Regions from separate parts of the Bradyrhizobium sp. MI1.4 genome, predicted to be linked through region 2. Evidence: predicted binding sites of a transcription regulator. Region 2 holds the regulator's gene; each other region holds the start of a gene.
What was found. Region 2 encodes LexA, which represses DNA repair genes until DNA is damaged. Its sites were predicted from a motif close to TGTTCNNNNTGTGTTCNG; they were not measured.

Region 1 (4,969 bases), on a different contig from region 2:
CACGACCTTCTTCTCCCCCGCCTTGTCGAAGGCGATGGTGAGCTTGTTGCCGTCGATCTTGGTGACGCGGCCATAGCCGAATTTCTGGTGAAAGACGCGGTCGGAGAGGGAGAATTCCGAGGTCGTGCCGGTGGATTTGGCCACCAGCTCGCCCTCGATCGTCAGCGGCCCGCGGCGGCGCGAGGAGAAGCTGCCGAAATCGGGCGAGGACGACTGGGACGAAAACGACGAGGCCTGTTCCTCGAAACTGCCGCGGCCGCCATTGCCGCCGCCACCGCCGCCGCGATTGCGATTGGCCTGGGCGCGCTGCCAGCCCGGGGTCGAATAGGTGGAGCCGAACGCTTCCATGTCGTCGAAGCGGGAGGCGCCGTAGCCGCCGGTGCCGCCCCAGGCCGAGCCGCCCTTGGATTCCGTGATCTCGACATTGGCCGCGGGCAGTTCGTCGAGAAAGCGCGAGGGGATCGTGGTCGACCAGGTGCCGTGGATCCGGCGGTTGGTGGCAAAATAGATTTTGGCGCGGCGGCGGGCCCGGGTCAGGCCGACATGACCGAGCCGGCGCTCTTCCTCGAGGCCGGCGCGGCCCTGTTCGTCCAACGTGCGCTGGCTCGGAAACAGGCCTTCCTCCCAGCCGGGCAGGAACACGTTGTCGAATTCCAGCCCCTTGGCCGAATGCAGCGTCATCAGCGACACCGCGTCCTCGTCGGCGCCGCTGTCGCGGTCCATCACCAGTGAGATGTGCTCCAAAAACCCTTGCAGGTTCTCGAACTCCTCCATCGAGCGCACCAGCTCCTTGAGGTTTTCGAGCCGACCCGCGGCGTCCGCCGAACGGTCCTTCTGCCACATCTCGGTGTAGCCGCTCTCGTCGAGCACGATCTCGGCGAGCTCGGTGTGCGAGGTGACCTCGCGCTGGGCGCGCCAGCGGTCGAACTGGGCGACGACGTCGCGCAAGGAGCCGCGCGCCTTCGGCTTCAGCTCATCGGTCTCGACCACCGCGCGCGCCGCCTCGAACAGCGGGATGCGGCGCTTGCGGGCGTGATCGTGCAGCATCTGCACGGTGGCATCGCCCAGGCCGCGCTTGGGCGTGTTGACGATGCGCTCGAAGGCGAGATCGTCGGCCGGTGAATTGATGACGCGGAGATAAGCCAGCGCATCGCGGATCTCGGCGCGCTCGTAGAAGCGCGGGCCGCCGATGACGCGATAGGGCAGGCCGAGCGTGACGAAGCGGTCCTCGAACTCGCGCATCTGGTAGGAGGCGCGCACCAGAATCGCGATCTCGTTGAGCTTGTCGCCCTGGCGCTGGATCTGCTCGATCTCCTCGCCGATGCCGCGGGCTTCCTCTTCCGAATCCCAAGAGCCTGTTACCGTGACCTTCTCGCCGTCCTGGTCCTCGGTGCGCAGCGTCTTGCCGAGCCGGCCCTCGTTGTGGGCGATCAGGTGCGAGGCGGCGGCGAGGATGTGGCCCGTCGAGCGGTAGTTGCGCTCGAGGCGGATGACCTTGGCGCCGGGGAAATCATGGTCGAAGCGCAGGATGTTGTCGACCTCCGCGCCGCGCCAGCCATAGATCGACTGGTCGTCGTCGCCGACGCAGCAGATGTTTTTGACGTGGCGCGTCTGCTCCTTCTCCCCGCTTGCGGGGTCGCGACGAGCTTCGCTCACGCTGAGAAGGTCAGGATGAGGGGCTGCCTCCACGAGCTCAGCTTGCTGAGAGTCCCCCTCACCCGGATCGCTCGGGCGCGCAATTGCGCTGCCGGGCGATCCGACCTCTCCCCGCACGCGGGGAGAGGCAAAAGAAGTCGGCGCTTGGGACAGCAGCCGCAGCCACAGATATTGAGCGACGTTGGTGTCTTGATACTCATCGACCAGGATGAATTTGAAGCGCTGCTGGTACTGCCGCAGGATATCCGGGTGCTCGCGGAAGATGCGGATGTCCTCGAGCAGCAGATCGCCGAAATCGGCGGCGTTCAGGATCTTCAGCCGCTCCTGGTAGCTCGCATAGAGCTTGCCGCCCTTGCCGTTGGCGAACACGGCGGCTTCGCCCGACGGCACCTGCGACGGCGTCAGGCCGCGGTTCTTCCAGCCGTCGATCAGCCCGGCCAGCATGCGCGCCGGCCAGCGCTTGTCGTCGATATTGTCGGCTTGCAGAAGCTGCTTGAGCAGTCGGACCTGATCGTCGACGTCGAGCACGGTGAAGTTCGACTTGAGCTGCGCCAGCTCGGCGTGGGTGCGCAGGATGCGCCCGCCGATGGAGTGGAAGGTGCCGAGCCACGGCATGCCTTCGACGGCATGGCCGAGCATCTGACCGAGCCGATGTTTCATTTCGCGCGCGGCCTTGTTGGTGAAGGTCACCGACAGGATTTCGGATGGGCGGGCGCGGCCCTGGCTCAGGATGTGGGCGATGCGCGTGGTCAGCACGCGGGTCTTGCCGGTGCCGGCGCCGGCCAGCACCAGAACCGGCCCGTCCAGCGTCTCCACAGCCTCGCGCTGCTCCGGATTGAGCCCGGACAGGTATTGCGGGCCTACCGAGGCGCGCGCACGCGCGGCGATGCCGCCGGCTGCGGGCTGGTGGTCGGGGACGCTCTGGGACGTGATCTTGCTCGGCTCGGTCATGCGAATCATTTGCCCCACGTTGGCACCGCGGGGTGGTGAAAGGGGAGCCTTCTTAACAGGGATTGGTCCCTATATGGGGCCGCGGACAGGGGTTTTCCACGTGCGCCGAAAGCCAATTTGTTCCTGTCGGTCAGGCGAATTTCCGGCTTCAGCGGCCCGGAACCATTGTTCCGAGTTGGCGATTGGTTCTGCAAGTGAGGCGCGTCAGCCGCGCCGATCGCAGACAGACATCGAAACAGAGGTTCGGATCATGCTTAGCTGGGTAGTTACGTTTCTGGTTATCGCCCTGATCGCCGGTATCCTGGGCTTTGGCGGCCTCGCCGGCGCGTCGATCGAAATCGCCAAGATCATCTTCTTCATCGCAGTCGTGTTGTTCCTGGTCTCGGCCGTTGTCGGACTGGCACGGGGTCGTAACAGGGTTTAGCGCGCTTACCGCTTCGAGGGCATCGCCACGTTCCGGCCGATGCCCTCGGGCCGCGGGACGGCGCTGTGGGCCTTGACCACCGCTGCGATGCGCTCACGGATGTCTGGGGGAAAAGCCGCCACCTTTCGTGAGCCCATGTCGATGTGAAGCGACATGTTTTCCGATGTGGCGGACAGCCATCCTTCGGTCGCGTGCCGCAGCTCCTGGAAGGTGTGCAGCCGCTTGTCGTCGGCTTCCAGCAGCCAGACCGAGACCTGCACGGGATCGTCGAGGTGGATTTCGCGCAAATACCGCACGTGGCATTCGGCGGTGAAGGTCGAGCCGCCGCGCTCCTTCATGTAGCCCGGTCCGATCCCGAGCGTCAGCCACATCTGGTCGATCGCGCGGTCGAACATCACGTTGTAATAGGCCATGTTGAGGTGGCCGTTGTAGTCGATCCATTGCGGCTCGATCTGCATGATTGACGAGCGGAACGGCACGCCCTCGATCGTTGTGGCAGCAGTCTCCGGCATGTGTCCTTCCCCAGCTATGCGTCCGGTCGCTTGACTTGACCGGTGAGATGTCCTTTGCCACGGTTCGTCTCGTCGGGAGGAACGTCCGTGGGTACGACCATCACCAATAATCCGCCGCGGCCGGCGCCGAAAGCCCTCGCGAGCGCGCTGGAGCAACTTGCCGCGCGGTTCGGCAACCGCCTCATCACCTCGCAAGCCGTCCGCGAGCAGCACGGCCATACCACCACATGGATCGTGAACCAGCCGCCGGACGGCGTGGTGATGGCGCAGGAGACTGCCGACATCCAGGACGTGGTGCGGATCTGCGCGAAAAACGGCGTGCCCGTCATCGCCTTCGGCACCGGCACCTCGCTCGAGGGCCAGGTCAACGCACCCGCCGGCGGAATCTGCATCGACCTGCGCGACATGAACAAGGTGCTCGCGGTGCATGCCGAGGACCTCGATTGCGTGATCCAGCCCGGGGTCACCCGCAAGGCGCTCAACGAGCATCTGCGCGACCAGGGCCTGTTCTTCCCGATCGACCCCGGCGCGGACGCTTCCCTCGGTGGCATGGCCTCGACCCGCGCTTCCGGCACCAATGCGGTGCGCTACGGCACCATGCGCGACAGTGTGCTGGCGCTGAAAGTGGTCCGCGGCGACGGCGAGATCATCACGACCGGCACGCGTGCGAAGAAATCATCCGCCGGCTACGACCTGACGCATCTGTTCGTCGGCGCCGAGGGCACGCTCGGCATCATCTCGGAGCTGACCATCCGCCTGCGCGGCATCCCCGATACGATCGCGGCCGGAGCGGTGTCGTTCGAGACCGTGCACGGGGCGTGTCAGGCCGTGATCCTGGCGATCCAGACCGGTATTCCCGTGGCGCGCATCGAGCTGCTCAACGCCGCGCAGGTGCGGGCCTGCAACGCCTATTCGAAGTTGACCCTGCCCGAAACGCCGCTGCTGCTGATGGAATTCCACGGCAGCGAGATAGAGGTCGCCGAACAGTCCAAGGCCTTCGGCGAGATCGCCAGGGATTGCGGCGGCGGCGATTTCTCCTGGACCACCAAGCCGGAGGACCGCACAAAACTGTGGCAGGCGCGGCACGACGCCTATTGGTCGGTGAAAGCGCTGCGGCCCGGCGACAGCATCGGGGTGGTCGCGACCGACGTTTGCGTGCCGATCTCGCGGCTTGCCGAATGCGTCGGCGAGACCGAGGAAGATCTCAAGCGCCTCAACCTGTTGTCGCCGATCGTCGGCCATGTCGGCGACGGCAATTTCCACTGCTCGCTGGTCTGCGACACCAACGATGCCGACGAGATGGCGCGCGGCGAGGAGTTCATGCATCGGCTGGTCGAGCGCGCGCAGGCGATGGACGGCACCTGCACTGGCGAGCACGGCATCGGTCAGGGCAAGCAGAAATACCTCAAGGCGGAGCTCGGGCCCG
Region 2 (4,969 bases):
CGAGCGCGTGCGCCTGTCGGTCCGCAAGGGCACCGCGCCGGAGGTCGGTAGCTTCGTTCAGCTGAAGGCACGGCTGATGCCGCCACTCGCGCCGGTGCGGCCCGGCAGCTACGACTTTTCGCGTGACATGTTCTTCCAGGGCATCGGCGCCTCCGGCTTCGCGATGGGCGCCATCACGGTGGCGTCGCCGCCTGAGACCGGCGGCTTACGGCTGCGTTACGCGGCCTTCATGCAAGGCCTGCGCGATGCGATCGATGCCCGCATCCGGGCGACGCTCGACGGCGACAATCGGGCGATCGCGACCGCGCTGCTCACCGGGCGGCGCGATGCGATCACCACGCCCGTCAACGATGCGATGTTCATCTCCGGCCTCGGCCACGTGCTCTCGATCTCCGGTTATCACATGGCCGTCGTTGCCGGCGTCGTGTTCTTCGCGGTGCGCGCGCTGCTCGCTCTGATCCCCGGATTGGCGGCCGGCTTCGCCATCAAGAAATGGTCGGCCGCCGCCGCGCTGGTCGCCGCTGCGTTCTACCTGCTGCTGTCGGGCGCGGAGGTCGCCACGCAAAGGTCGTTCTTCATGACGGCGGTGGTGCTGATCGCGGTGATGGTCGATCGCCGCGCCATCACCTTCCGCACGCTTGCTGTGGCTGCGCTGATCGTGCTGGCGGTCGCGCCGGAAGCGCTGGTGCATCCGAGTTTTCAGATGTCGTTTGCGGCAACGCTCGGCTTGGTCGCACTGGTGCAGATCGGCATGCCCAATTTGTTTGCCTCGCCGGACAATTCGGCGACTGCGCGCATTGCGATGTGGGGTGGGCGCGAGATTGCGATGCTGTTCATGGCTTCGCTGATTGCGGGACTTGCGACGACGCCCTATGCCGCCTTTCATTTCCACCGTGTCACGCCGTTCGGCGTGCTCGCCAATCTCGGCGCGATGCCGGTGGTCTCTGCGCTGGTGATGCCGGCGGGGCTGTTGGGGCTGCTTGCTGCGCCGTTCGGGCTGGACAGCGTGTTCTGGTGGCTGATGGGGATTGGCATCGAGTGGATGGTCGCGGTCTCGCGCTGGGTCGCGGCCTTGCCGGGCGCGGTGGGCCGCATCCCGGCGTTCGGGATCGCGCCGCTGATCGCGGCGAGCCTGGGAATCATTGTGCTCGGCTTGTTGCGCACGCCGCTGCGCTGGTCCGGCGCCCTGGTGCTGCTGGCAGCGATCCTCTGGGGACTGTCGGCGCGGCAGCCCGACATTCTGATTGCCGGGGATGGCGCCAGCGTCGCGGTGCGGGGCAGGGACGGATATCTGCACCTGATCAGGACGAACAAGGACAGCTTTCTGCTCAAGGAATGGCTCGCTGCCGACGCCGATCCGCGCGATGCGGGCAGAGCCTCGCTTGCCGATGGCGTGTCCTGCGACGAATCCGGCTGCGTGACGCCACTGGCCGACGGGAGGCTGGTCGCGCTGGCACTGCGCGTCGACGCTCTCGCGGACGATTGCAGTCGGGCCGCGCTGGTGGTGACGACTCGTCCCGCACCGCCTGATTGCGCGGCGATGGTGGTCGATCGGCAGCGGCTCGCCAGCCAGAGCGCGCTGGCGCTGACGCAGCGTGGTGACGGTTTTGTGGTTCAGGCAGTGAGGGCGAGAGGCACGAGCCGCCCCTGGTTGCCGGCCGGCGCCGGCGAGGGTGATTTCGACGGCAGCCTCGCGCCAAAGTCGACCGCGCCTCGCATCAAGGACGCAACGCCGGCGGACACCGACCTGCAAGCCGACGATTGATCTGATGGTGCGGAGCAACGCAGTGGTTCGGTGCGTCCGTTCGGATTAGCGGGGTGCAAACCACACCATCTCGCCGGCCACGGCCGGCGATGGCGATTTAATCCTGACCTCCGACTTCGTAGCCGGAGGGCGGCTCTGTCAGCCGATCGGCAGGTGCGTGACGGTCGGCTGCCTGTCGGCGGTGATCTGCGCCTTGTGCTCGCGCTCGGTGACCGACTGAGTCACCGGCAGTTGCAGCACCGTCGCGCGCTGGCCTTCGACGAGCTGCGTCACCAGCACGTATTTGCCGTCGGGGAATTCGATCGCATCATGATGGCGGTCGGGAACGTGCGGATCGATCTTGCCGAACTTGCCCACGCGGGAATTGATGGTGCGCGTCCAGATCCAGCGATTGTCGTAGCGGACGTCGTCGGCGAAGGCGAGCTCCGTCCCCGGCAGCAGGCAGACGGCAACAGACGGATCGGCTGCAGAGGCGAAGCCGCGCGTCGAGGTGCCGCGGAAGCTTGTCGTGACGATCGTCTCGCCGACTTCGGCGGGGCGCGACGCGACGGCATGTAGGCTGTAGTCACACATCGGGTGCTCCTCATGCTGGGATAGCAACCCGCGTCTCTTATCGAGGCGCAGGCCTCTATCAGAGTGGAAGCACGAACGCTCTGCTTGGTTGTGGGCAAATCTGCGGCTGGCTTCCGCAAGCCGCGATCACATTATCTTTCCCGAATTCAATAGGAACAAAGCTCGCCGCGATGCATTCGGGAGGCGCGTACGCGAACATTGCCAACTTGGCTGCAACGGCCGAACTTGACCGCTGGTCGCTGTTTCCTCGAACAACCGAGCCGCGAAGCGGTGCTGCTTGAAGCGGTGCTGCTTCGTCGGCGTGGCGAGGAGCCAGCGTTGGAGGAGGGGCCGGATAGTCTGTGCAGAACCAGAAAGGCTATCCAGCCGGAGCGGACGATGATCCGCTCCAATCTCTGACCGGCGATGTCGATCGGAAGCGCGCGAGGCGCCAAGCACCTCCGGCATGAAGTGCTTCCGATATGAAGTACTGCCGATAGAAAGACTCCCGGTATCAGTACTTCCGGTAAAGCCCGATCAGCTTGCCCTGAATCTTCACCCGGTTGGGCGGCAGGATGCGGACCTCATAGGCCGCGTTGGCGGGCTCGAGCGCGATCGAGGCGCCGCGACGGCGGAAGCGCTTCAGTGTCGCTTCCTCGTCGTCGATCAGCGCCACCACGATGTCGCCGGTATCGGCGCTCTCGTTGCGCTGGATCAGGGCCATGTCGCCGTCGAGAATGCCGGCTTCGACCATCGAGTCGCCGCGCACTTCCAGCGCGTAATGCTCGCCCGAGCCGAGCATGTCAGGCGGTACGCTGATAGTATGGCTGCGGGTCTGCAACGCCTCGATCGGCGTGCCGGCCGCGATGCGGCCCATCACCGGCACCGCGACGGGACGTTCGCCCTCGTCAGCGGGCAGGCTCGCGCTCGCACGCACCTTGCCGAGATTGCCCTCGATGACGCTCGGCGTGAAGCCGCGGCGGCTGCCAGCGGCTGCCTGGAGCTCCGGCAGCTTGATGACTTCAATCGCACGGGCGCGGTTGGGCAGGCGTCGGATGAAGCCACGCTCCTCGAGCGCCGTGATCAGGCGATGGATGCCCGACTTCGAGCGCAGATCGAGCGCATCCTTCATCTCGTCGAAGGAGGGCGGCACGCCGCTTTCCTTCAGACGTTCACTGATGAACCGCAGAAGCTCGTATTGTTTGCGCGTTAACATCTCGACCAAAGTCCCCCGGTTGATGTCGTCCGATTCCGAGACGCTGAATTCGGCCATAAGCCGCTGCATGCTCGAAACAAATCATGAACAGACACTATATGTTCGATACATGTTCCGCAACTGCTTAATTTACCGTGAACAGAGCAAAGTGCGCGGAACGCGCGTTGCGGGGGCGCTCAGACGGGGAGCCGCAACACTTCGCAAGCCGTGCCGGCTTCGGCCTTCGGCGCGAATGGTGCGCGGACGAGAAGTACCTGTGCTGCAGCGAGATTCGCAAGCAGCGAAGAGTCCTGATGATTGACGGGAACAACGACGCGTGTGCCATCGTCACGCTCCTCAAGATGCGCGCGCAGATAGTCCTCGCGCTGGTCGTTGGCGCCGACGTCGCGGCCGAGCACGGCGCGTTCACGGCGATGGTGAATCACTGAACGGCCCGACAGGGCGCGAATCAGCGGCACCATGAACAGGAAAGCGCACACGTAGGACGATACGGGATTGCCCGGCAGGCCGATCACACCCATTGCGCCGAGTCGCCCGTGCATCATCGGCTTGCCTGGCCGCATCGCGATCTTCCAGAACGCCATCGCGATGCCTTCGTCCCGCAGTGCCTGCTGGACCAGATCGTGGTCGCCGACCGATGCGCCGCCGGTCGTGATCAGGACGTCGGCGCCGCTCTCGCGGGCGCGGCGGATGCCGGCGGTGGTGGCCTCGAGCGTGTCGGCGGCAATACCGAGGTCGATGGTCTCGGCGCCCTCGCTGCGGGCGAGCGCGTGCAGGGCGTAGCCGTTGGAATAGACGATCTGGCCGTGGCCGGGCGTGGTGCCCGGCATCACCAGCTCGTCGCCGGTGGCGAGAATCGCGACCTTCGGACGCCTGACAACGGCAAGGTGCGGATGATTCATCCCGGCGGCGAGCGCGAGGTCTCGCTCGGTCAGACGGCTTCCCTTGCGCAGGAGCACGTCGCCCTCGCGGAAATCGACGCCGGCGGGGCGGATGTGCCGGCCGGCGATCGCGGCTTCCTTGATCGTGATGCGCTTGCCGGCGGCGACCGTGTCCTCCTGGATCACGACGGCGTCCGCGCCAAAGGGAACGACGCCGCCGGTGAAGATCCGCACGGCCTCGCCGGCTCCGACCGTCCCCTCGAACGGTCGGCCCGCTGCGACTTCGCCGATGACGGTGAGCTCCGAATCGATCGTCGCGGCATCGGCCGCGCGCACCGCGTAGCCGTCCATCGCCGACATCGCTTGCGGCGGCTGCGTGCGCCGCGCCACGACGTCACGCGCGAGCACGCGATGGTAGGCCTCGTCGAGGGAAATCATTTCTTCCGGCAGCGGCTCTGCACCCGCCAGCACCGCGGCAAGCGCGTCAGAAACCGGCATCAAGGCCACGGCGAAAACTCCTGCTCGGCACGTTCGGGCGAATGTTCCGCACGTCTT
Region 3 (4,969 bases), on a different contig from region 2:
AAGTCCCTGCCACCATCTCGACGATGACCGCCGCCATGGCGATGGCGCTCACCGCGCTTCTCGCCGTCGGCGGCAGGCTGGGCTTCGCCTTCGGCAGGCGCAGCGCCGGCTTCAGCGGCCGCCTGTGGACGCGGCTGGTGATGACGCTGGTTGCGATGGCGCTCGTGGCGCGGCTTGCGATCATCGTGACGGCCCGCGGGACGCCAGACCTCAATGAGCTCGGGCTCGGCGGGCGTCGCCGCGGCTTCCACGGGCGCTGCCGCATCGGCCGACGCAGCGGCTTCAGTTGCAGCGGTCTCTGCAGGCGCGGTTTCGGCAGGTGCGGTTTCGACAGCTTCAGCGGGGGCAACAGGCTCTTCCGCAGGTGGCGCGATGCCGGGAGCGTCTTCCGGCGTGACGGAAGCTTCGAGCGCCGGCTCGTCATGCGCGGGCTCGTCGTGCTGCTCCATCCCGGGCGCGTCTTCGACGGTCACAGGCTCGGCAGCGGCTTCGATCGCGGCATCCGCAGGGGTTGCGGCGTCCTCGACCGGCGTTTCGGTTGCGGGCGTCTCTTCGCTGGAGGCTTCAGCAACAGGCGCGTCAGCAATAGGCGTCTCGGCAACAGCCGCAGCCGGCTTCGCCGGCAGCGGCGGGCGCTTGTCCATGCGATAGCCGAGCGCACGCAGCACGGAGGCAAAGTCTTCGCCGGCGGAGCCGGTGAGCGAGGTCATCGCCTGCGTCACCACAAAGCTGCGGCCGTCGAATGCCCCGGCGGGCTTTTCGCCAGACGCGTTCTCGCGCCAGGCCAGCGCCGGACGGATCAGATCGGCCAGGCGCTCGAGGATATCGACGCGCACGGCGCGCTCGCCGGCCTGCTTGTAGCCGAGCACGCGATAGGCATCGCGCGGCAGCTGCTTGTCGACCGGGAACGAGGTGCGGCCGGAGCTTGCCAGATGCTGCGCGCCCGACAGCGCGGAGGGATCGACATTGTCCTGCTTCAGCGCCCAGAGCAGCGCGGCCAGCGCACGCCCGGCCGGCTTGAGCAGGCCGGGGAAATAGAGGTGATAGGCGCCGAAGCGGACGCCGTATTTGCGCAAGGTCGCCCGCGAGGGCTGGTCGAGATCCTTCAGCTCGTTGGCGATCTTCGGGCGCTCCAGCACGCCGAGCGCCTCGACGAGTTGATAGGCGATGCCGCGGGCGATGCCGGTGACGTCCTCGGCCTTGCTGAGCTCGAACAGCGGCCCGAGCAGCTTTTCGATATGCGTCTTGAGCCAGAGCTCGAGCCGGGCCTGCACCTTGTCGCGGGGGGCGCCCGTGAGGCGTTCGTCGGAGATGATGCGGATGCGCGGATGCAGCGCCTCCTCTGCGGCAGACAGCCGCGCCACGGCGTCGCCGGTCCAGCGGATGATGCCTTCCGAGGTCAGCACGAACTGCTCGTCCGGCGCATTGCTCAGTTTTTCGGCGCGCGCGTTGATCTCGCCGGCGAGCACGGCCTGCGCTGCAGCCTGCAACGCTTTCGCATCGGAGCCGGCTTCCGCCGCATCCGGTGCAAAGGTGAAGCCATCGAGGCGGCCGATGACATGGCCTTCGACGATGACTTCGCCGGTCTTGCCGATTTCCGTATTCAAGCTCGTGTTCTCCCGCAGGCGGCGCATCAATACACTGGTCCGGCGATCAACGAAACGCTCAGTCAAGCGTTCATGGAGCGCATCCGATAATTTATTTTCGACCTCGCGGGCGATCCCCTGCCAGCGTTCGGGGTCTTTCAGCCAGTCGGGGCGGTTGGCGACGAAGGTCCAGGTGCGAATCTGCGCGATCCGGGCCGACAGCGTGTCGATATCGCCGTCGACGCGGTCGGCCTGGTCGATCTGGGTCCTGAACCAGGCGTCGGGGATGCATCCCTTCCGCATCAGGAAGCCGTACAGCGTCGTCACCAGCTCAGCATGGGCGGCCGGCGACAGCTTTCGATAATCCGGGACCTGGCAGGCCTCCCACAGCCGTTCCACGGCGTCCTTGCCATGCGCGACATCGCGCACCTCGGCGTCGCGGGCGGCGTGGTCGAGCACGCGCATGTCCTCGGCAATCGGCGCGCGCGTCAGCGCCTCGTGGCCGGGGGCCAGGTTCAGCGAGACCTGGAGCGCGCCGAGGGAAGCAAAATCCAGCTTCGAATTGCGCCATTGCAAAACCTTCACGGGATCGAAGGTGTGGTTCTGCAGCGCATTGACGAGCTCGGGCTCGAACGGGCCGCAGCGGCCGGTGGTGCCGAAGGTGCCGTTGCGGGTGGCGCGGCCGGCGCGGCCGGCGATCTGGGCGAATTCGGACGGCGTCAGGCGGCGGAACTGGTAGCCGTCGTACTTGCGGTCGGAGGCAAAGGCGACGTGGTCGACGTCGAGATTGAGGCCCATGCCGACGGCGTCGGTGGCGACGAGGTAATCGACCTCGCCGTTCTGGAACATCGCGACCTGCGCGTTGCGGGTGCGCGGCGACAGCGAACCCAGCACCACGGCGGCGCCGCCATGCTGGCGGCGGATCAGCTCGGCGATGGCGTAGACCTCGTCGGCCGAGAAGGCGACGATGGCGGTGCGGCGCGGCTGCCGCGTGATCTTGCGATCACCCGCGAATTCCAGCTGCGACAGGCGCGGCCGCGTGATCATGGAGACGCCCGGCAGCAGCCGCTCGATGATCGGGCGCATGGTCGCAGCGCCGAGCAGCAGCGTCTCGTCGCGGCCGCGGCGGTTGAGGATGCGATCGGTGAAGACGTGGCCGCGTTCCAGATCAGATGCGATCTGCACCTCGTCGACGGCGAGGAACGAGACGTCGAGATCCCGCGGCATCGCCTCGACGGTCGAGACCCAATAGCGCGGCGCTTTCGGCTTGATCTTCTCCTCGCCGGTCACGAGCGCGACGGCATCGGGGCCGAGCCTTGCTGCGATCTTGTTGTAGACCTCGCGCGCCAGCAGGCGCAGCGGCAGCCCGATCATGCCGGAGGGATGCGCGAGCATCCGCTCGATGGCGAGATGGGTCTTGCCGGTGTTGGTGGGACCAAGCACCGCAGTGACGCCGGCGCCGGGAAGCCGCTCGGAAGCGAAGGGAGAGGAGGAAAAAGGCATCTGGGGGATTAGGTAATGGCGATTGGGGCGAATGTCAGTGCTGTTTTGGGGCGGTGGCGCGAAGGGCCCGCCTCACGCGCTGGTGTCATCGCCCGGCTCGACCGGGCGATCCAGTATTCCAGAGGCGGCGCAGATCAAACCGAGAGGGCGCGGCGTACTGGATGCGCCGGTCAAGCCGGGGCATGACGGCGGAGAATGCGGCGCCTCTCCCTGAACCCAGCGCAACTGTCTCACTTTGACGCTTTTCCCGTTGGCTTTAAGCTTCGGAACGAGTTGAGAACGAATCGCGGCCGAATCGCTGACTCCCCCTTGAGTCCTGTTCCGTTCACGCAAGATGTCGCGGGAGGCTTGTTGGGTCGCACTAGATGGAGTTTTGGCCCGCCGCACAAGCGACGTTTCGGTGGCGGATTCGTTAAAGCTGGGGACGGCGCGGAGTCGAATCAGAATCGGGGAGGAGTCAAATGGATTCCCGGTTCTCGACCCGCTCCAAACAAAAAGCGCGAAAACAACCCCATGCACAGTAGGCATGTCATTGACATCGCTCGCATTTATTTTCGCCAAAAGGGAGATCAGCGCAGGGACGGCAGGCCTACTGCGTCTTCGCGACCTTGGGCGGCTGGGCGCTGGTGATGAAGCTGGTCGCTTCCAGCATGGCCGGCCCGAGCGGCGTCGGCACTTTCAGCCAGAACGGGACCAGGATGCGCGTGCCGGCGATCGGCGCGAACGCGACCTCGATGTTGCGCTGGGCGGCGAGATATTTGATCACGGGACGGTCGGGGATGTAGCCGGCGATGGGCACGAAATACAGCGAGCAGACCACGACCTGGCCGTGATAGCCCTTCTCCGCCTTGACGTTCTCCATGCGCTTGAAATCGAGCTTGAGCTCATAGCGCATGCGGCCGTCGAACACGGCGGCGCTGCCGTGGCAGGCGTCCGCCGACAGCACGTCGCCGGTGCCGGATACGCGCACCAGCGAGGCCGTCATCGGGTCCCAGACGCCGCGGCGATGCGCATCGGTGACGACGATGCGGTCGGGATCGACCGGCGGCTCCGGCAGGATGGCAAAATCCTTCACATTGCCCTTGTCGAGCGTGATGCGGATCTCTTCGGTCTTCTTCGAGGTGGTGGTGGAGGCCTGGTAGCCGGTCGCGACCAGCGCGCCGTTGACCACGCGCCCTTGCGAGGCGCCGGTGCCCGACCCGCCCGCGAAGGATTTTAGAAGCCCCGAGGTGCCGCCGGAGGCCGCGGCCGCGAACACGTCGTCCTGGATGTCGATATTCCAGGCGCCCTTGCCGACGGGAATGCCCGCCAGCGTCGCCTCATATTGCGCCTCGAGCTTGCCCTGCGCCGCCGCGGGCTCCGCCGCCCACGCCAAGACCAGCCCGCCAAGGGCCGCCATGACCCAGCGGCCGGCAGCGCGCGGATTCCTCGCGCGCCGCTCCGCTGAGCGCAGGCCGGGCGCAAGATGAGGCGTTGTGAGCACGAAACAATCCAATCGGGGCGCGAACGGTTGTTACTTAAGCCAAATACCGCGCCAAGCAATGCGTCCGGGCCTATCCGCGTCCGGAACTCCACCGGACTTTTCGGGCGCGAATACGCCCTTTATGTGATGGTAAGGCGCGATAATCATTGCCGTTTTGGTGATCGGGGTGGGACTGAAAAGCGCACCTCACCGCGCCACCTCCACCGCCGTCATGCCCCGGCTTGACCGGGGCATCCAGTACGCCGCGGCCCCTCTGGTCAGCCGCACCGTCTCGGCGTACTGGATCGCCCGGTCCCGGCTCCGCCAAGGCTACGCCGAGGCCCACACGGGTGCTCGGCCCGCCGAAGCTTCAGCGAAGGCGGCGAGCCGGGCGATGACAGCTCGCGTGAGGCACGAA
Region 4 (4,969 bases), on a different contig from region 2:
CCGAGATCCACGACGGTTTCGACGACGTGATCCAGAAGGCGTATCGCGCCCGTGTCGTGCTGGTGTCGCCGTCGCTGCTGATGCTGGCGATCCAGGTGATGCAGCAGATCATGAAGGACGCGCGCATGCGCGATGCCGCCGACCAGATCCAGACCGAAGTGATCAAGCTCGGCGACGACCTCGGCCGCCTGCGCGATCGCGTGCTGAAATTGCAGAAGCACTTTGCCGACGCGAACGAGGACGTCCGCCAGATCCTGATCTCCGCCGACAAGATCGAGAAGCGCGCGGGGCGCATCGAAGAGCTCGATTTCAGCAAGAGCGATGCCCCCGAAGCCCCGCATCTCGTGGCGACCGGCGCTGCCGAGTTGTTCCCGAGGAAGCTCCAGGCGGGGGAGTAGAATATAGAACACACTGTCGTCGCCGGCTTGACCGGGCGACCCAGTATCCCAGAGACGGCAGATGGGCGGGCGCTGCTACTACGTGTACATTCTCGCCAGCAAGATGGGCGACACGCTCTACATTGGCGTAACGAACGATCTCATCCGCCGTGTGGCCGAACACAAATTGCAGTTAGTCGAGAGCTTCACGAAGGAATAGGGCGTTGTGAAGCTAGTCTATTTCGAGCAATTCGATGATCCCGAGAATGCGATAAAACGCGAGAAGCGCCTGAAAAAATGGACGCGCGCCTGGAAGATTGCGCTGATCGAGAAGGATAATCCCGATTGAAACGATCTCTATGCGGAGATCGCGGGCCCTCCATAACTCCGGCCTCTGGAATACTGGGTCGCCCGGTCAAGCCGGCGACGACAGTGTGTTCTATATTCTACTCCCCCGCCTGGAGCTTCCTCGGGAACAACTCGGCAGCGCCGGTCGCCACGAGATGCGGGGCTTCGGGGGCATCGCTCTTGCTGAAATCGAGCTCTTCGATGCGCCCCGCGCGCTTCTCGATCTTGTCGGCGGAGATCAGGATCTGGCGGACGTCCTCGTTCGCGTCGGCAAAGTGCTTCTGCAATTTCAGCACGCGATCGCGCAGGCGGCCGAGGTCGTCGCCGAGCTTGATCACTTCGGTCTGGATCTGGTCGGCGGCATCGCGCATGCGCGCGTCCTTCATGATCTGCTGCATCACCTGGATCGCCAGCATCAGCAGCGACGGCGACACCAGCACGACACGGGCGCGATACGCCTTCTGGATCACGTCGTCGAAACCGTCGTGGATCTCGGCGTAGACCGATTCCGACGGCACGAACATCAACGCCATTTCCTGGGTCTCGCCGGCGACGAGATATTTTTCGGCGATGTCGCTGACATGCTTCATCACGTCACCGCGCAGCCGCTGCGTGGCGATGCGCTTTTCCTCATCGGTGCGTGCATCATGCAGCGCGGTCATCGCCTCCAGCGGAAATTTCGCGTCGATGCAGAGCGGACGCTGGTCGGGCAGGAACACGACGCAGTCCGGACGCTTGCCGGTCGAGAGCGTGAACTGGAACTCGTAGGCGCCCTTCGGCAGACCGTCCTGGACGATCGCTTCCATCCGCGCCTGACCGAAGGCGCCGCGCGACTGCTTGTTGGCGAGCACGTCGCGCAGGGTCGTCACCTGCGTGGTGAGGTCGGTGAGGTTCTTGTGTGCGCTGTCGATGATGCCGAGCCGCTCGTGCAGCGCGTGCAGGCTCTCCATGGTGTTGCGGGTCGAGTGCTCCATGGACTGGCCGACGCGGTGGGTCACCGAATCCAGCCGCTCGTTGACCGCGCGCGCCATGTCGGCCTGGCGGCCGGCCAGCGTCTGGGTCATGGCGTCGACTCGCCCCGCAGCCTCGCTCTGGGCGTGCAGCATCTGGCTGATGCGCTCCTCGAGCTCGTCGGCGCGGATGGCGTTGGCCATCGCGAGTTCCGCGCCGCGCCGCCCTGACCGCGCGATCACGACGGCAATCACGAGCAGCAGGATAAGGACCAGGGCGCCGAAGCCGATCAGCGCGTCCACGGTGCGCACCGGCCAGTCGCCAAGCATGAAAATGACCTCGTTCATGCCCCTGCTTCTAGCCGATTCGCTTCGAGACACGAACGAATAGCGAACATTTATGGTAAATGCTCTGTTAATTTTTATGGTTAACGAAACCTGAAGTTTTATGGTTAGCGGAGGGTTAACGGGGTTCCCGGCCGCATTGACCGCATCGAACGCGCGGCTTAAATCGCGGCCATGGCCCTCAGAGAAATCATCATCCTGCCCGACAAGCAGCTGCGTCTGGTCTCCAAGCCGATCGAGAAGGTCACGCCGGAGATCCGCAAGCTTGCCGACGACATGTTCGAGACCATGTACGACGCGCCCGGCATCGGGCTCGCGGCGATCCAGATCGCGCAGCCGTTGCGGCTGATCACCATGGACCTCGCCAAGCCCGACCAGGACGGCGAGACCAAGCCCGAGCCGCGCGTCTTCATCAATCCGGAAATCATCGCCTCTTCGGAGGACCTGTCGGTCTACGAGGAAGGCTGCCTGTCGATCCCCGAATATTACGAGGAGGTCGAGCGCCCTGCGAAGGTGCGGGTGCGCTACACCGATCTCGACGGCAAGGTGCACGAGGAGGACGCCGAAGGCCTCTACGCCACCTGCATCCAACACGAGATCGACCATCTCAACGGCGTGCTGTTCGTCGACTATCTGTCAAAGCTCAAGCGCGACCGCGTGCTGAAGAAGTTCGAGAAAGCCGCCAAGCGCGCGGAGTGAGGTTCTCTGTCGATGCCCCTCCGCCTGATCTTCATGGGCACGCCCGATTTCTCCGTGCCGACGCTGCTCGAGCTCGTCGCGCATGGCCACGAGATCGCGGCCGTGTACACGCGCGCGCCGAAGCCCGGCGGACGGCGCGGGCTGCAATTGCAGCCGACCCCGGTGGAAGAGGCTGCGCGAAAGCTCGGTGTGCCCGTGCTGACGCCGAAGACTTTGAAAACGCCGGAGGCGCTGGAAGAATTTCGCGCCTTTGACGCCGATGCGGCCGTCGTCGTCGCCTATGGCATGATCCTGCCGCAGGCGATCCTCGATGCGCCGAAGCTCGGCTGCTACAACCTGCACGCCTCGCTGCTGCCACGCTGGCGCGGTGCCGCTCCCATCAACCGCGCGATCATGGCCGGCGATGCCGAGAGCGGCGTGATGGTGATGAAGATGGATGTTGGCCTCGACACCGGCGACGTCGCCATGGCGGAACGGCTCGCGATCACGGACAACATGACCGCGCTCGATCTGCACGATCGTCTGTCGCGGCTCGGTGCCGATCTGATGGTGCGCGCCATGGCCGCGCTGGCCCGCGGTGGGCTTCAGCTGAAGCAGCAGAGCGAGGACGGCGTCACCTATGCCGCCAAGATCGACAAGGCCGAGGCGCGGATCGACTGGACCAGGCCCGCGCGCGAGGTGCTGCGCCATATCCACGGCCTGTCGCCGTTTCCCGGCGCCTGGGCCGAACTTGAGAATGCGCGGGTCAAGATCCTGCGCTGCGAGCTGGCGAAAGGCACGGGCGCACCCGGCGAGGTGCTCGACGATCACCTCACCATCGCCTGCGGCGAGGGTGCAATCCGTCTGATCGAGCTCCAGCGCGAAGGCAAGGCACGCATGCAGGCCGCGGACTTCCTGCGCGGCGTGCCGTTGAAGACCGGCGCCAAATTCACCTGACGCTGTCATACCCCGCGAGGGCGGGGTATCCAGTACGCCGAGGCTTCTCGGTCGAACGGATAGGCTGCGGAGTACTGGATTGCCCGGTCGAGCCGGGCGATGACAGCGAAACTGGACAAGATGCCCCGCTACAAGCTCACCATCGAATATGACGGCGCGCCGTTCTTCGGCTGGCAGGTGCAGGAGACGCTGCCCTCGGTGCAGGGCGCGTTGGAGGCCGCTGTGAAGGCGATGACCGGCGCGGATGCGCGCGTCCATGGTGCCGGCCGCACCGATGCCGGCGTGCATGCGCGCGGCCAGGTCGCGCATGTCGATGTCGGCAAGCAGTTTCCGCCGGGCCGTTTTCGCGACGGCTTGAATGCGCATCTGCGCCCGCATCCTGTCGCGGTGCTCGAAGCGGATATCGTGCCTGATAGTTTCGAGGCGCGCTTTTCGGCCATCAAGCGCCACTACCGCTACCGTATCGTCAACACTCGCGCCAATCTCGCACTCGATGCCGGCCACGCCTGGCGCGTGCCGCGCCGGCTCGACGCCGATGCGATGCATGCGGCGGCACAACGCCTGCTCGGCAAGCACGATTTCACCACCTTCCGCGACACCGAGTGCCAGGCCAGGTCGCCGGAGAAGACGCTCGATCAGCTCGACGTGCTGCGCGACGGGCGCGAGATCACCATAGTCACCTCGGCGCGCTCATTCCTGCACAGCCAGGTGCGTTCGATGGTGGGGTCGCTGATGTGGGTCGGCGAAGGCCGCTGGACCGCCGATGATCTCTCCGCAGCGCTCGCCGCACGCAACCGCGCCGCCTGCGGCATCGTCGCCCCGCCGGACGGGCTGTATCTGATGCAGGTGGATTACTGATGGGATGAGGGCGCGTACTCTCGCTACATCCCCCCACTGTCATGCCCCGGCTTGACCGGGGCATCCAGTAGCCGTGGCCTCTCGGCTCAGTCACTGTCGTCTCTGGAATACTGGATCGCCCGATCAAGTCGGGCGATGACAGCGGAGTGGGCAGGCGGAAGAGCCTACCCAAAATACCTCGCCAAAATCCCGCGATACACCTTGGTCAACCGCTCCAGGTCCCTGACCGGCACGCGTTCGTCGATTTGGTGCATGGTCTGGCCGACCAGGCCGAATTCGATCACCGGGCAATAGCTTGAGATGAAGCGCGCATCCGAGGTGCCGCCTGAGGTCGACAGCTCTGGCTTGCGGCCCGTCACTTCCTCGATCGCGGACACCGCGAGTTCGGTGAACGGGCCGGGCTTGGTCACGAACACGTTCGAGTTCGAGGGCTCCCAGACGATGCGGGCGCGAATG

Region 1: a site for LexA is predicted at 2,781-2,798, ahead of AC0L23_RS15760 (ATP-dependent helicase). Genes of this name have one in related genera too.
Region 3: a site for LexA is predicted at 3,354-3,371, ahead of AC0L23_RS35480 (helicase-related protein). Genes of this name have one in related genera too.
Region 4: a site for LexA is predicted at 2,055-2,072, ahead of AC0L23_RS38275 (DNA recombination protein RmuC). Genes of this name have one in related genera too.

The regions. Positions count from the first base shown of each region.
Region 1 is NZ_JBVVPP010000011.1:155,380-160,348, reverse strand. Features, by position in the region: gene AC0L23_RS15760 (ATP-dependent helicase) at 1-2,616, opposite strand, end outside; gene AC0L23_RS15755 (DUF1328 domain-containing protein) at 2,858-3,031, shown strand; gene AC0L23_RS15750 (thioesterase family protein) at 3,037-3,543, opposite strand; gene AC0L23_RS15745 (FAD-binding oxidoreductase) at 3,631-4,969, shown strand, end outside.
Region 2 is NZ_JBVVPP010000027.1:8,391-13,359, forward strand. Features, by position in the region: gene AC0L23_RS25070 (ComEC/Rec2 family competence protein) at 1-1,765, shown strand, start outside; gene AC0L23_RS25075 (hypothetical protein) at 1,904-2,338, opposite strand; gene lexA (transcriptional repressor LexA) at 2,832-3,533, opposite strand; gene AC0L23_RS25085 (molybdopterin molybdotransferase MoeA) at 3,710-4,921, opposite strand.
Region 3 is NZ_JBVVPP010000063.1:20,026-24,994, forward strand. Features, by position in the region: gene AC0L23_RS35480 (helicase-related protein) at 1-3,089, opposite strand, end outside; gene AC0L23_RS35485 (DUF3108 domain-containing protein) at 3,679-4,488, opposite strand.
Region 4 is NZ_JBVVPP010000081.1:5,436-10,404, reverse strand. Features, by position in the region: gene AC0L23_RS38285 (DNA recombination protein RmuC) at 1-398, shown strand, start outside; partial or broken gene AC0L23_RS38280 (GIY-YIG nuclease family protein) at 460-726, shown strand; gene AC0L23_RS38275 (DNA recombination protein RmuC) at 824-2,023, opposite strand; gene def (peptide deformylase) at 2,195-2,719, shown strand; gene fmt (methionyl-tRNA formyltransferase) at 2,732-3,655, shown strand; gene truA (tRNA pseudouridine(38-40) synthase TruA) at 3,776-4,513, shown strand; gene dapE (succinyl-diaminopimelate desuccinylase) at 4,678-4,969, opposite strand, start outside.